3 regions of the Cytobacillus sp. BC1816 genome follow, and region 1 is predicted to be linked to each of the others. Evidence: predicted binding sites of a transcription regulator. Region 1 holds the regulator's gene; each other region holds the start of a gene.
What was found. Region 1 encodes Rex, which represses fermentation and respiration genes when NADH is low (regulators of the CRP and FNR family bind a similar motif). Its sites were predicted from a motif close to TTGTGAAATATTTCACAA; they were not measured.
Positions count from the first base shown of each region.

Region 2: the regulator Rex is predicted to act here: its motif matches at 2,365-2,382, upstream of ACR42H_RS26520 (L-lactate dehydrogenase).
Region 3: the regulator Rex is predicted to act here: its motif matches at 1,853-1,870, upstream of ACR42H_RS07370 (TIGR04053 family radical SAM/SPASM domain-containing protein).

Region 1 is NZ_CP195611.1:278,713-283,788, reverse strand. It holds gene groL (chaperonin GroEL) at 1-284, opposite strand, end outside; gene groES (co-chaperone GroES) at 346-630, opposite strand; gene ACR42H_RS01585 (CPBP family intramembrane glutamic endopeptidase) at 948-1,673, shown strand; gene ACR42H_RS01580 (YdiK family protein) at 1,720-1,923, shown strand; gene ACR42H_RS01575 (redox-sensing transcriptional repressor Rex) at 1,944-2,588, opposite strand; gene moaC (cyclic pyranopterin monophosphate synthase MoaC) at 2,616-3,098, opposite strand; gene ACR42H_RS01565 (ABC-F family ATP-binding cassette domain-containing protein) at 3,289-5,076, shown strand, end outside.
Region 2 is NZ_CP195611.1:5,283,287-5,288,362, forward strand. It holds gene ACR42H_RS26515 (L-lactate permease) at 1-1,259, opposite strand, end outside; gene ACR42H_RS26520 (L-lactate dehydrogenase) at 1,295-2,224, opposite strand; gene yeiL (transcriptional regulator YeiL) at 2,881-3,558, opposite strand; gene ACR42H_RS26530 (MFS transporter) at 3,638-4,816, shown strand; gene ACR42H_RS26535 (FtsW/RodA/SpoVE family cell cycle protein) at 4,897-5,076, opposite strand, start outside.
Region 3 is NZ_CP195611.1:1,384,891-1,389,966, reverse strand. It holds gene ACR42H_RS07375 (Crp/Fnr family transcriptional regulator) at 1-591, shown strand, start outside; gene ACR42H_RS07370 (TIGR04053 family radical SAM/SPASM domain-containing protein) at 622-1,746, opposite strand; gene ACR42H_RS07365 (metal-sulfur cluster assembly factor) at 1,978-2,286, opposite strand; gene ACR42H_RS07360 (alpha/beta fold hydrolase) at 2,364-3,131, opposite strand; gene ACR42H_RS07355 (Cof-type HAD-IIB family hydrolase) at 3,412-4,230, shown strand; gene ACR42H_RS07350 (hypothetical protein) at 4,360-4,512, shown strand; gene ACR42H_RS07345 (DUF3813 domain-containing protein) at 4,515-4,700, shown strand; gene ACR42H_RS07340 (BsuPI-related putative proteinase inhibitor) at 4,739-5,076, opposite strand, start outside.

The DNA.
Region 1 (5,076 bases):
GCAAGAACAGTTGCAGTTGTTGTACCGTCACCGGCAACATCATTTGTTTTGCTTGCAACTTCAGCAACAAGCTTTGCACCCATGTTTTCGAAAGCATCTTCAAGTTCGATTTCTTTCGCAATTGTCACACCATCATTAGTGATAAGCGGAGAACCGAACTTCTTCTCAAGAACCACGTTGCGTCCTTTAGGTCCAAGAGTTACTTTTACCGCATTTGCAAGGGAATCCACACCGCGAAGCATCGCGCGGCGAGCTTCTTCACTAAATTTAATCTCTTTAGCCATTGATAAAAACCTCCTCAAAAATTTTAGCTTTATCTTTTAATAATCTTCGTCTGATCGGCGATTAGCCAATTACAGCAAGAATGTCATTTTCGCGTAAAATTAAATATTCTTTGCCTTCGTACTTTACTTCAGTACCGGCATATTTTGAGAAGATGATACGGTCGCCGTCAGCAACTTCAAGGGCAACACGCTCACCATTTTCAAGAACGCGGCCAGTTCCCACAGCTACAACTTTACCTTCTTGAGGCTTCTCTTTAGCAGTGTCCGGCAGTACGATGCCGCTTGCAGTTTTTTCTTCAGTTTCAACAAGCTCGATAATGATTCGATCACCTAGTGGCTTTAACAAGTGAAACAACCTCCTCAAATAATATGTAAATATTTTTATTTATTAGCACTCTCTCTGTATGAGTGCTAACACAATTATTATATTAATGAATCTCATTTCTATTTGCAAGGGTGAAGCTTAAATTTTTTAGAAAAAATTTCATTCGCCCATACACGCTATTTTTCGACACAGACAACCTCTTAAGTATGCTTTGGAACTCTTCTCTTTAACCATGGTATTCTCCTGCTTTGATACTGATATTTGAAACCCGCTCCTTATTAAGAGTACAATGGCTTTAGGACTTGTTTTCCAACACTCAGATTAAGGAGTATAACATTTTGAAGAAGGAATATTGGTTTATATTAATAGCTTATATTGCCATGCAGCTGTCCAGTTTGTTTGGCGTTCCGCTTGTGTTATTTATTGCAGATGCCCTCGGACAGAATCCCGAAAACATGCAGATCATGGCTGTAGCCTACTGGCTTGTCATCAGTTTTACGGTTACACTGATCATTACGCTTCTATTATTAAGAAAAGAGATGAAAAGAGGCCTGGATAGGGATGCATCTTCCGCAGCAAACTCAGCGGGCTGGGCAATTGGGGGTATATTTTTGGCCCTGATCGCTCAAGCTACTGCTGCCAGCATTGAAAATATGATTGGCATTGAAATGGGGTCTGAGAATACACAGCAGATTATCCGGATTATTGAAGCATCGCCAATCGTAATTTTAATCAGCTCGGTTATCGGGCCAATACTTGAGGAGATTGTCTTTAGAAAAATTATTTTCGGTTCACTCCATAAGCGCTTCAACTTCTTCCTATCGGCCCTGATCAGCTCAGTCATCTTTGCACTTGCCCATTTTGAGCCTGAACATGTACTGCTGTACTCGGCAATGGGGTTCACATTTGCTTTCTTATATGTCAAGACGAAGCGGATTATTGTCCCGATTTTTGCCCATGTGGCGATGAACACCTTTGTTGCGGTTATCCAGCTGAATCAGGATAATATGCAAAAATGGTTAGAAGAAATGGAAAAAATGCAGAGCTTTATCAGCTTTTTCTAGCATAGTGAAATGCTGTGCAGAGTTTTAAACTTATTGGGGGATTTTGATGAGAAGCACACCTTTGTTTTCAGGCTTTATTTACATCCTTCTCGGATGCCTTTTCACTTTTATAGCCATACAGAATATTCAGCGTGAAGAAACCTGGGGATTCTTTACTTATTTTCTGATCATAATTGCCACATTCGATTTAGGCACCGGTCTGCGGATGGTTGGCATGCATTTTAAAATGAAAAATAAAGTGAAAAAATGAGCCCGCAAAAGGCTCATTTTTTACAGTTGTTCGGGATAGTTTTTCAGAAAATAAACCAGTGACTGCAATTCTACTGCCAGATCGATATGGTGAATCCGAATCGAGGCTGGCACAGTAAGCCTCGCAGGTGTAAAATTAAGGATTCCTTTTATTTTCGCATTCACCATCCGATCGGTAATAGCCTGGGCAGGCGGTGCCGGCACTGTTAAAATCGCCACCTGAATATTATTATTTATAATAACTTCTTCAAGGTCATCCATATGATGAACCGGCACATCACCGATACTCGTGCCAACCTTACTCTCATCAACATCAAAGGCTACTTCTATTTTGGTATTATTATTTTTAAGAAAATTATAGTTAAGAAAGGCTGTTCCTAAATTCCCTACCCCGACCAAAGCTACTTTAGTCAGTTCATCCTGGTCAAGAGTCTTCCGAAAGAAGCTCAGCAGGTAATTCACATTATATCCATATCCTTTTTTCCCTAACGCACCAAAGTACGAAAAGTCGCGGCGGATTGTAGCAGAATCTACCTTTACCGCCTCACTCAATTCTGCTGAAGAGACTCTTTGTTTGCCTGATGAGTGAAGGTTTTTTAGAAAGCGGTAGTATAAAGGCAGCCGTTTAGCTGTTGCCTGCGGTATCTTAATTGGTTCATTGGCCATTCGTCCATCCCCATTTCTTATGATGAATTAATTTCTTTTAAAATCTCCGTTTTTCCCGCCTGTTTTCTCTATTAAAAAGGTTGGCCCAATCACCATTCCTTTATCGACAGCCTTGCACATGTCATATACGGTCAACGCACAGACAGAAGCGGCTGTTAACGCTTCCATTTCCACACCCGTATTTCCCTTCGTTTTTACAGAAGCAGTAATGATCAGGACATACTCTTCCTCTTCCGCCTTCCATGAAAATGAAATGTCCACGCCCTTAAGCGGCAGCGGATGGCACATCGGAATAATGTCCCATGTTTTCTTGCTCGCCATAATGCCTGCAGTCTGTGCAACAGCGAGTACATCCCCTTTTTTCATGGAGTTGGATGTTATTTTCTCATATATCTCCTGATTAAGAGTAATACTTGATTGAGCAATGGCTGTCCTTGCCGTCTCAGGTTTATCGCTGACATCCACCATTTTTGCCCTGCCCTCTTGATTAAAATGAGTAAAATCCGCCATTCAAAACACCTCTCTTCAAAATCATACACTATTTTTCTGTTACTTTGTATGTGCTTTGTATTGTTCTTCACATATTTATTTGCCTTTTGTCTTGATTTAATGCCCTTCAGAAGGGCTTATAGTCCTGTCTCCTTTATTGCCGAACATATATGAATGAGTTACACTTACTCTATACCCGAGGTGAAAGAACATGATACTATTACAAGTCAATCAGCTGGCAAAAAATTTTGGCGCTGATCCCATTTTAACCAATATAAAGCTTGAAGTACAAACCAGGGACAGGATTGCTCTAGTAGGGCGCAATGGTGCAGGAAAATCCACCCTTTTAAAAATCATTGCCGGACAAATGACATATGACTCCGGTGAGATTATAAAGCCAAAGGAAGTAACAATTGGCTATCTTGCACAAAATACCGGACTGGAATCAGAGTTATCCATTTGGGATGAAATGCTGACTGTTTTTAGTCATCTGCAGCAGCAGGAAAAACAGCTTCGCAGCCTTGAAGGACAAATGGCGGACCCTGATGTCCTAAATAATTCTGATGCCTATGAACGCATCTTAAAAGAATACGACAAGCTTCAGGTTGATTTCAAAGAAAATGGCGGCTATCAATATGAGGCAGATATCCGTTCCATTCTCCATGGACTCAACTTCAGTTCATTGGGCTATGACACTAAAATTTCATCATTGAGCGGCGGCCAGCGTACTAGAATGGCCCTTGGTAAACTTCTGCTGACAAAGCCTGATATCTTAATACTGGACGAGCCTACCAACCACCTGGATATTGAAACATTATCATGGCTTGAACAATACCTGCAGGGATACAATGGCGCCATTCTAATCGTATCCCATGACCGATATTTCCTTGATAAGGTCGTTTCTCAGGTTTACGAGATTTCCCGCAACCAAATAAGAAAGTATCCGGGAAACTACAGTTCATATCTGGATCAAAAAGCGGCTAACTTCGAAAGAGAAATGAAGCAATTCGAGAAACAGCAGGAAGAGATCGCTAAACTGCAGGATTTTATCCAGAGAAACCTTGCACGTGCTTCCACAACCAAAAGGGCACAAAGCCGCAGAAAGCAGCTGGCCAGAATGGACGTGATGGACAGGCCGCTGGGAGACGAGAAATCAGCTTCTTTTGGCTTTAACATTGAACGGCAATCGGGCAATGAGGTTTTAAATATTCATTCTCTTGCTATAGGCTATGAAGAGATAGTCAGCGAGAATATTTCACTGCGACTGGCAAGAGGCGACAGCATAGCACTTGTAGGGCCAAATGGAATTGGCAAATCCACTTTGCTCAAAACCATCATCAAAAAAATCTCTTCTTTTTCCGGGGAGATTCAGTACGGTTCCAATGTGACAATTGGCTACTATGACCAGGAACAGGCGGAACTCACCAGCAACAAAAGAGTCCTAAACGAATTATGGGATGAATACCCGCTAAAACCGGAAAAGGAAATCCGGACGATACTTGGGAACTTTCTTTTCTCTGGTGACGATGTTCTTAAAACTGTTTCAACACTGAGTGGCGGTGAAAAGGCACGTCTTGCACTTGCGAAGCTTATGATGCAGAAATCCAATTTCTTAATCCTCGACGAGCCTACAAACCATTTGGACCTGGATAGCAAAGAAATTCTTGAAAATGCATTGATCGATTATCCTGGAACGATTCTCTTTGTATCTCATGACAGATATTTTATCAACAGAATCACAACAAAGGTAGTTGAACTTTCCGGCATTGGGGCAACAGAGTATCTCGGCGATTATGATTATTATGTGGAAAAAAAGCAGGAACAAGAGGAACTCCTTGCACTTAATGAGCAAGACAAATCCACCGCATCACAGCCTGTTAAGCAGGAGAAAAATAATTATCAGCAGGATAAAGAAGCCAAAAAGCTCGAACGCCAGCGTAAAAGAAGAATGGAAGAAATTGAAGAGCAAATAGAAGCATTGGAGAAAGTAATCGATATG
Region 2 (5,076 bases), 340 kb from region 1:
GGAAATAGGTTTCCGGTTGTCGCAACTGCCTCCCCCAGAGTGATAGTCATTCCACCGTACGTCATGAGCTTTGAAATTCCGATAATGGCACAAATCATGATAATCGGAATCCAGAACTCTGAAACAGTCTTTTTGAGAAGCTTGAATCCCTCACCCATTCTGATGCCTTTAGTGGTTGCTATTGTCGTTAGGCCGGCCATTAAGATCGCTGTTCCTGTAGCACCTATTAAACTGATGCTGACACTAAGAGAAGATCCGGGTAAACCGAAATTGATGACTGTGAATTCGAGCAAGCCACCCTCAGCGAAAAGCCCTTTAAATGCAGGGAAGCTCCATATTAAAATAAATAGGGTCAATAGATAAAATGGTGACCATGCTTTAACAATTTCACTTAATGAATGCTCTTCAAATTGACACTCTTTCCCATTGAGCAAAAAGATATTCTTTGGTTTCCACTTTTTCAGAAATAACGCTAATACACCCATTGCTAATAAGGAAGGAATAATATCAGCAAGCTCCGGGCCTATAAATATCGTAATGATTGCCTGTGTAACGGTATAAACCCCAGCTGTGATCAGGATAGCCGGGAATATTTCCTTAATTCCTTTAAACCCGTCAATGAGCCATATTAATAAAAAGGGAATGGTAAAGTTAATAATCGGCAGTGTCAGAGCTGTCATGATTGAGACATCCATGGAAGTAACCCCTGGAATTCCAAACGTATCGACAATGCCGACCGGTATTCCAATCGCACCAAAGGCACCTGAAGCACCGTTTGCTATGAGACAGAGCATCGCTGCCTGCAATGGCTTGAAGCCCAGTGACGCTAACAGTACGGCACAAATAGCAATCGGTACACCAAACCCGGCTGCCCCTTCGAGAAAGGCATTAAAACAAAATCCGATCAGCAGAAATTGAATGCGCTGGTCCTGGGAAATCCCTGCGATGCTTCCGCGCAAAATATCAAACTTGCCTGATGCCACCGAAATTTTATATAGCCACACAGCCATGACAATAATCCAGCCAATTGGCCAAATCCCTGATGCAGCACCTTGAATAACACTTCCAGCCGCTTCTCCGAATGGCAATTCAAAGATGATAAGGGCGATGAAAAAAGTGACAGCTAAGTTTATTAGCGCCGCATGAATACCCTTCATTTTTAATACCGTCAAGCAAATCAGAAATAACAGAATCGGTATGGCTGCCACCAGGGAGGAAATAGCCAGGTTATGAAAAGGATTGAACGTTTCCACTAACATATGATCTGCCCCTTTGAAACTAAGATGTCAACTCGTCATAATGCTGAAATTTGGATGTCTTTTAAGGTTTGAACAGATTTAGCAAGCTTCCTTTTTTCATCCTCGTTCAATGACAGTTCAACAATATTCTTCACACCGTTTCTTGTGATTAGAGACGGAATCCCAACAAAGACATCACGATGGCCATATTCTCCTTCTAACAACGCTCCAACCGGCAATACCACATTCTCATTTCGCAAGATGGCTTTTGTTATTCTGACTAGCCCCATCGCAATTCCATAGTAGGTTGCACCCTTTGCGTTAATAATTTCATATGCAGCATCCCGGACCTGGACAGCAATTTCTTCTTTTCTTTCCTCTGTAAATCTCTCGGCTACAGGGGTTCCAGCAATATTGGCGAAGCTCCATACCGGGAATTGAGAGTCGCCATGTTCACCGATAATATACCCATGAACACTAACGGCTGCTGTATCAAATTCTTTGCCCAATAAATATCGGAATCTGGCAGAATCAAGAATAGTTCCGGACCCAATAACTCTTTCTTTAGGCAGGCCGGAGAATTTCCAGGTTACATAAGATAAGATATCGACTGGATTTGCTGCAACTAAGAAAATCCCATTAAATCCAGAGTCCATAATGCTCTCTACAATGGATTTGAAGATTTTAACGTTTTTATTCACGAGATCCAGCCGTGTTTCTCCCGGTTTTTGTGCTGCGCCTGCACAGATCACCACTAGAGCGGCATCCTTACAATCCTTATAAGAACCATATCTAATCGTCATAGCGGTTGGTGCATAGGCAATGCCGTGGTTTAAATCCATAACATCTCCTTTTGCTTTCTCCTCATTTACATCAATAATGATTAACTCATCACATAGGCCCTGATTTAATAAGGCATACGCATAGCTGGATCCAACAGCGCCATTTCCTACTAAAACAATTTTGTTTCCTAATGTTAAATTCATAATGAGTTCCCCCAATAAGTATTTGTGAAATTATTCACATGATTTCCTAAAAAAAATCCTATTCATTCCATCTAATTTAGGCGATTGCATTCATGTGAATTAATTCACATATTCATTTAAAAAAATACCGATATAATTATTTGTGAAATTATTCACATTTAAAATATATCAGTGCTTTTGTGTTTGCGCAAGTCTTTCCTCAAAAGTTTTTTTAAAATAAAGGAGTGCCAACTCCAGGTAAGCTGCAGTATAGCGGGGGCTGGCGCGACTCCAAAATGCCAAACAGGCTGTTGCCTCCTCTAGATTGAGGACTGGTAAATACGGCTCTTCCTGCTGAGAAACGGGGTTGTGCCGGATTCACGGATATAGCCTTCTGCCTGGCCACAGCCGGCAACGAAGCAAGCTTTAGCCTGCCTATTGGAAAATCCAGGAGAAACAATTCCTCGATACGAAAATACCGGGGAAAAGCATGCCCATCTTTGCCTAAAATGAAGCGTTTGATGATAAACTCGTACCCGGAGCATATCCGTGAAGGGGAAAAAGTTCAGAATGGCTTTATGCTTCCTGTGTTCGAACCCGAGCACTGGAATCGGACTCTTTCTCCCGGTTTTCCGCCTCTTCTGTCCGAAGTTTCGCCAGGTTCGGTTTTTTTCCTTTTAAAATGAATCATTCTTCAGCACATCAGCAAGCCGGTGCAGTTCATCTGTCTGCTGAATGCGATAAATGCGCCCCTCCTTCTGTAAATAGCCTTTATCGCAAAACTGCACAAGAACATGCAGTAAATGGCGATAGGACACCCCCAGAAAATCACAGACGGACACATGTTTTTCCTTATAGACCTCCCCATCAGCGGTTTGCAGGATAAAGTCCGCCAGTCGGTTTTCAAGCGGAAAGGAAAGGCTCTGGGAGTACTTTTCAGCCATTTTCGTTGCTTTCATACTTAAAAACTTGGTGAGCTCACGGAGAAAGGTCGTATCTTCAAGGAGCCTTTTGCGGCATTGATGCAAAGGAATCGCAAAACAGATTGTCTTCGTGGAGGCTTGAATCCCCTTTGTATAGTACACTTCATGCAGTAACTCCATTTCCCCGATATAATCATGGGCATTGATGAAATTGATCAAGGAAACCTTGCCGTTTTGATATGTAACGTAAATTTTGGCTTTTCCCTCGATGACATAATACAAATAATCCGGCCTCATGCCTTCACGAATAATCCATTCATCCCGCTTATATTCTCGTACTTCCATAAACTCCTCAATCGGAAAAGAAAATAAATGCGAAATGGAGTGCTGCTCAAGGTAATGCTGCCTTTTTTCTTGTTTATAAATTTCCATTTTCCACCCCAAAATATGAGATATCTCATATTATTGTACGAATCTTCCTGATATCATGCAAATATCGGAGGGATATTTAATGAATACACAGAGCTGGATGGGCAGACAGTTTTTCAGTTTCTTTATGACCTGGGGTGTTTTTCTGCCCTATTGGACAGGGTGGCTGATCCATATAAAAGAAATGACCGTTTCACAGGCGAGTTTGATCATGAGTCTGGGTTTGGCTGTACGGGGCCTTTCCACACTCTTTGCCTTTCCCTATTTATCAGGAAAACTCAGCAGTAAAACCCTGCTTAACGGGATGGGAATCGGCACACTGATTGCCATTCTCTGCTATATACCAGCCAATTCTTTTACGAGTCTGCTGGTAGTAACGCTGTTTTTACATTTCTTTTACCCTGCTCTGATGCCAGCATTGGATAGTGCTGCAGGCATTCTTGTACAGAGTAAGCAATTAAGAGATTACGGAAAGAGCCGCTCCTGGGGGTCAATTGGATTCGTTGTATCCGGCATGATCCTGACTTTCTTCACAGGGGCATTTGGGGATGATGCCATATTCTGGGCTCTGCTGCTCGGCATGATCGTATTCCTGTGCCTCGGCTTTATGAATACGCCGGACGTTTTATCGGAAAAACCAAAAAGTGTCCAGACAAAAGGCGCCATAAAGAAATTATTCAGCATCCAGCACTTCGGCCTGGTACTCGTCATAGTCATTTTACTGCAGGCAGCACATGCTTCTTATTACAACTATGGCTATATTTATTTGCAGGAAATTCAGGCTCCCAAATATTTAATCGGCCTGATCATTAACATTGCCGTGATTGCAGAAATCCTATTCTTTTTCATTGCCGACCGGACTTTCCGCAAATTTTCAATCGGCTCGTTACTGGCATTGGCAGCATTGGGCTCTACCGCACGCTGGATACTCGTTTTTGCCTTTCCGCATGTGATTATGTTTACGATTGCCCAAACACTGCATGCCTTTTCATTTGCGATGGCACATTACGCTTTTATGAAATACTTAATCAAATACGTTCCCCATGAACAGGTCCCGATTACACAAGGGGTATACTCTGCACTCGCTCTTAGCTGGAGTACAGCCCTCTTCACCATTTTTGGCGGGTATTTATATGAAATGGAACCAAGATACGCGTTTATCGGGATGGTGGTTTGCACGGTACCAGCATTGGCCCTGGCGGTTATTTACAGGAAACTTGTGCATGAGAAAGAAAATAGTGCAGGGAGTTTGGCAGGTTAGCGGAGCATGCCCTTTTCGGGAATGCTCTTTTTTCGTGTTATCCAAGTAAAAAAACAGCAAGCTCCTAAGAAGCTTGCCGGCTATTTTGCCTCGAACATATATTTCCGGTATGGCTTTCGTATCGATAATATGATACCCATGAATATCATATTGGACAGCAATGAGCTTCCCCCATATGACAATAAGGGCAGTGAAATCCCCTTGACTGGCATGACCCCGATCGTCATTCCGATGTTTTGGAAGATTTGCAGGGCATACAT
Region 3 (5,076 bases), 1.1 Mb from region 1:
ATGGATGCTGATGAGCTTTATATTATACTTTCAGGCAAGATACAAATCAGCAAGATAACAGCAGATGGCAGAGAACTCACCTTCAGGTTATGCGGAGAAAATGAAATTATTGGCGAGCTGACCCTATTTACCAGTAACCCTAAATATTTATTGAATGCTTTAGTTCTTGAAACTGGTGAAGTGGCTGTGATAAAAAAAGATGTCCTGGAAAAGGAGATATTTAAAAATAGCACATTGGCTTATGAATTTATGAAATGGATGAGCGACCACTTCCGTAATACACAGACCAAATTTAGAGATCTCGTCCTAAATGGAAAAAAAGGTGCCCTGTATTCAACCCTTATCAGAATGACTAACAGCTATGGAATAAAGGTTAAGGAGGGCATACTCATTGATCAGCCCCTTACGAATCAAGAGCTTGGGAATTTCTGCGGAACCTCCAGGGAAAGCACCAACCGGATACTGGGTGAACTGAAGAAAGACGGCATCATTACCATTCTAAATGGAAAAATCACAGTCAAAAACCTTCAATATTTAAAAAATGAAATAGGCTGTGAAAACTGCCCTGCTGTATATTGCAGCATCGAGTAGGAGTGCAGCTGAACTGCACTCCTCTTTCTTTTACTTTGGCGCTTTCTTTCTAAGTGCCTTTGGAATATAAACACAAAACGGCTCGCTTTCCATATAATCCCCTGTCATGGCAAATGCCCGTGACCTGGATCCCCCGCATACATAACGGAACTCGCATAGTCCGCATTTCCCTTTATATTTATCAGGATTTCTTAGGTCTTTAAAAATTGGCGATTCCCTGTATATTTCAGCAAGTGGCTGTTCCCTTACATTCCCTGCTTTTACAGGAAGCAGCCCGCTGGGATAAACATCCCCAATATGTGAAATGAAAACAAATCCATTTCCATCATTCACTCCTTTAGGAGCCCTGCCTAAACCATCTATAGAACCCGTTAGCCCTTGCTGTGTGAGTGCATCGAGATATTGGATGTCCTCATTCTGAGCCTTCGCTTCCCTCATTTTTTGCTGAATGACCACTCGGCGGTAATGCTGTGCAGCTGTTGTCTTGATATCGAAAGTAACTTTTTTGCTTAAGTTATACAGCCAAGTAAATACCCTCTCATGTTCAACCGGAGAAATCATATCTGTTTCCTGCCCTCTCCCTGTTGGAACAAGGAAGAACACACTCCAAAGAACACATTTGAGTTCTTCTGCAACCATAGCCATTTCCTCAAGATAATCGATATTATAACGCGAAATAACTGTATTAATCTGGACTGGAATTTCAAGCTCGTGCAAATATTTAATCCTTTCGATCGTTAAATCAAAGGAACCGGCAGTACCTCTAAAATGATCATGGATTTCCGCATTTGGCCCATCAAGGCTGAAAGCCCATCGAGCTAAGCCGACCTCTTTGGCTTTTTCAATAGCTTCTTTCGTTACATTGGGTGTCGCACTCGGCGTCATTGAAACACGCAAGCCTTTTTTTACAGCATATTCGGCAATTTCGAATACATCCTGCCTCATTAATGGATCTCCACCAGTAAAAACAAGCATAGGGTTGTTCATTTCCTTAATTTGGTCAATCAAATACTTTCCTTCATCAAAAGAAAGCTCTCGCGGATTTCTCCTGTATTGCGCTTCCGCACGGCAATGCAGACATTTGAGCTGGCATGCCCTTGTTAATTCCCAAATCACAATAAAAGGGTCTTTATTAAAATCTCTATCAAATCCCATTTGAGATGCCTCCTTAAACAGCCTCAATCCTGGATGTTTTATCAACACAATGCAAACCTATATTTTGTCTTTCCATCGTTATTATAGGATAATCGGCATGTTAAATAAGTGAACTATCTCACATACAAATGCTCATTTTCAAAGAGTTTACAGAGTTGTGACCAACGAAATCAAGGCAAGGGCACAAAAAAAAACAGCAGGAAAATACTCCTGCTGTTTTAAGATTAAATCTTATTGTACACCAAGTGCGATTTTTGCATAGCGGGACATTCTATCTTTAGACCAAGGCGGGTTCCAGACAATGTTCACTTCAGTATCCTTTACTTCCGGAATATCTGCCAATGCTGACTTTACTTGATCAACAATTGTTCCTGCCAAAGGGCACCCCATGGAAGTAAGAGTCATATCTACTACAGCTTTACCTTCTTCTTCCATTTTCACATCATATACTAAGCCTAAGTTAACAATATCTATCCCCAGCTCCGGGTCAACAACTAGTTCAAGTGCACCCATGATGCTGTCTTTTAAATCCTGGTCCATACTTAGCACTCCTTCATTATTTACTTTATCTCTTTCTCTATCTTAACAAATATTTAAATGAATTGAAAAAATGTTGGTTATAGATGTTCCTCGAACCATTTAACCGTTTCCAGCAGCCCTTCCCTGCTTACTTTATGCCCTGCCTGTTCATCTGATATAAACATTAGGTTTTCAGGTGAGTCTCTATATAAGGGCTGGATGGTCTCATAAAATTGGTATGTATAGGAATAAGGCACAACCGGGTCTTTTTTGCCATGCCAGAACATAAGCGGCCTTCCTCCAAGCTTTTCAGGCTGAAGGCTTAGATCCCGCTCCCTTAAAGTCCCCAGCAGATCTGCTAGTTCTTCACTGGAAAGCGGCATTTTAATATTATTCTTTTTCAATTCATCCAGCTGAAGCTGAGCAAATTTTTCATAATACGGCATACCCATAAGACTTACTGCAGCCTTGATCCACTCATACTGGGTCAAGGCGCCTAAAGTGACTATTCCCCCCATGGAGGTGCCTACAATTCCTATTCTTCCCTGGTCGATCAGATCTGCATCCTCATAGACTTCCCTGATTATGTTCAATTCAGCAATGGTATTCAGAACAATATCCCATAGCTTGAAATTTAATTCGCTTCCTGATAAACCTTCAGATCTTTCCCCATGCAGTAAGGTGTCCGGAAGCACCACCCTGAACCCTTTTTCAGCAAGTAGATAGGCATAATGCAGATTATGTTCTTTGGCACTCGTAAAGCCATGAACGAAAATAATAAAAGGCAAGCGTTCCCCTTTTACTTCCTGTCTGGCGAGTTCAAGAACAGGAATTTCTTTGATATGCTTATGTTCAATAACAACCACAGTTCTTCCTCCTAAACCTGTTGGGCAAAAGTGAATTTTTTTACAAAATTATAATAATATTGATAACATATATGTATAGAATGATTTTGTAAAAAACGCACGCTCTTGTCTTGATGTAAATTCTTTCTATATTTTCAGTTTAACATGTAGACTTTTTTTTTCCAAAACCTTTACACTTAAAAGAAAAGCGGGGCATACTTCAAGGTAAGCATTTGGCTGCAGTCCCCTAACTGCAGTTATATTCTTATAAAAAAGTGCCGAGCGCTTAGAAGGAGATCTTATGGCAGAAAAACATTTAATCGCACTGGACCTTGATGGAACATTATTAAAAGATGACAAAACCATCTCAGCTAAAACTAAAATGATTATTCAAAAGGCACGTGAACAAGGACATGAAGTAATGATTGCCACTGGAAGGCCATTTCGCTCCAGCGAAATTTACTATCGTGAAATGGGATTGACTACGCCAATTGTCAATTTCAATGGTGCTTACATACATCATCCTAAAGATCATAATTGGGGAGTTTATCACACACCTCTGCAAATGAACGTTGCAAAAGAAATTGTCGAAGCCGTTAATAGCTATACAGTTCATAATATTGTAGCAGAAGTTATAGATGATGTTTACCTTCATTACCATGATGAAAAGCTTCTGGATATCTTCAGTTTTGGCGACCCCAAAATTACTACTGGAGATTTGCGCAATTTTCTCAATGATAATCCGACAAGCATGCTGATCCATACAGATGAAGAACATGTAAAAACAATTAGAGCCCACCTTTCTGAAGTCCATGCCGAAGTGATTGACCACCGTCGCTGGGCGGCTCCATGGCATGTCATTGAAATCGTAAAAACAGGGCTGAATAAAGCCGTTGGCCTTCAAAAAGCAGCTAATTACTTCCAAATACCGCCTGAGCGGATCATAGCTTTCGGTGATGAAGACAATGATCTTGAAATGCTTGAATTTGCAGGCTACGGGATTGCCATGGGCAATGCTATCGACCAGGTGAAAAATATTGCCAATGAAGTCACTTTAACCAACGAGGAAGATGGAATCGGAATCTATTTAAATGAATTATTAAACCTTAAAGCACTGTAAGCAAATGAAACAAAAAGAATTAAATAGTAGCCAGTCCATTAAATTCCCTTTTTAAATCATTCCTATAGAGCATACTAAAGGATGGAGCAGCACGATGCTGCTTTAAACTCTTTCATGGAGGGGATTCGAATGGGTAAACGTAATAAATCAAAACGCTTCGTACAACAGGGTGTTGATACTGTTAGTAAGCATGATGAGCGTATCCCGTACCACATGACCTATGCAGAGGCGGAAGCCCAAAAATTAGCTAATGTGAAAGAATCATCCCTCGGAGGAATATAACGATGGGAAACAGATTATTTCAGGAAGCCAGAAAATATGTGGAAATAGCTAAAAATTCTGCAGGCGAAGAAACTGTTTTCCGCGCGAAAAATGCTTTAAGTTCCGCGTTTGCCAATTCCACGGTGGCTGAACAGGCACAGCTGCGGGAGATGCAGCAGGAGCTTGAACAATATTCGCAGAATCGCTAAAAAAAAGCTGGCAGCCTCGATGGCTGCCAGCTTCTTTTTTACCTCCTTTCCAGGATAACAGGAAAGGAATTAATAATATGTCCGTCTTCAAGGCTTTTTTCATATAAATGCAAAATCACTGATCCGTTTTCAGGCAGTTTATCAGCAGGAATGCTTACTTTTATATTAAGGTTCTCCCAGTCATTTGAAAGTGCTGAAACTCCCTTTTCAGGCAGCAGTTCATTATGGCCATCTTCAACTGTATACCATAGCTTTCCGCTTTTTGACCGCCCATCAAATGATATTGAATATAAGCCATTCTCTCCAGTAACCTTAACATTGCGAAAGGCAGGATTTTGTCCTGGGATATAGACAGTGGCTTCTGATTCCGCTTTGG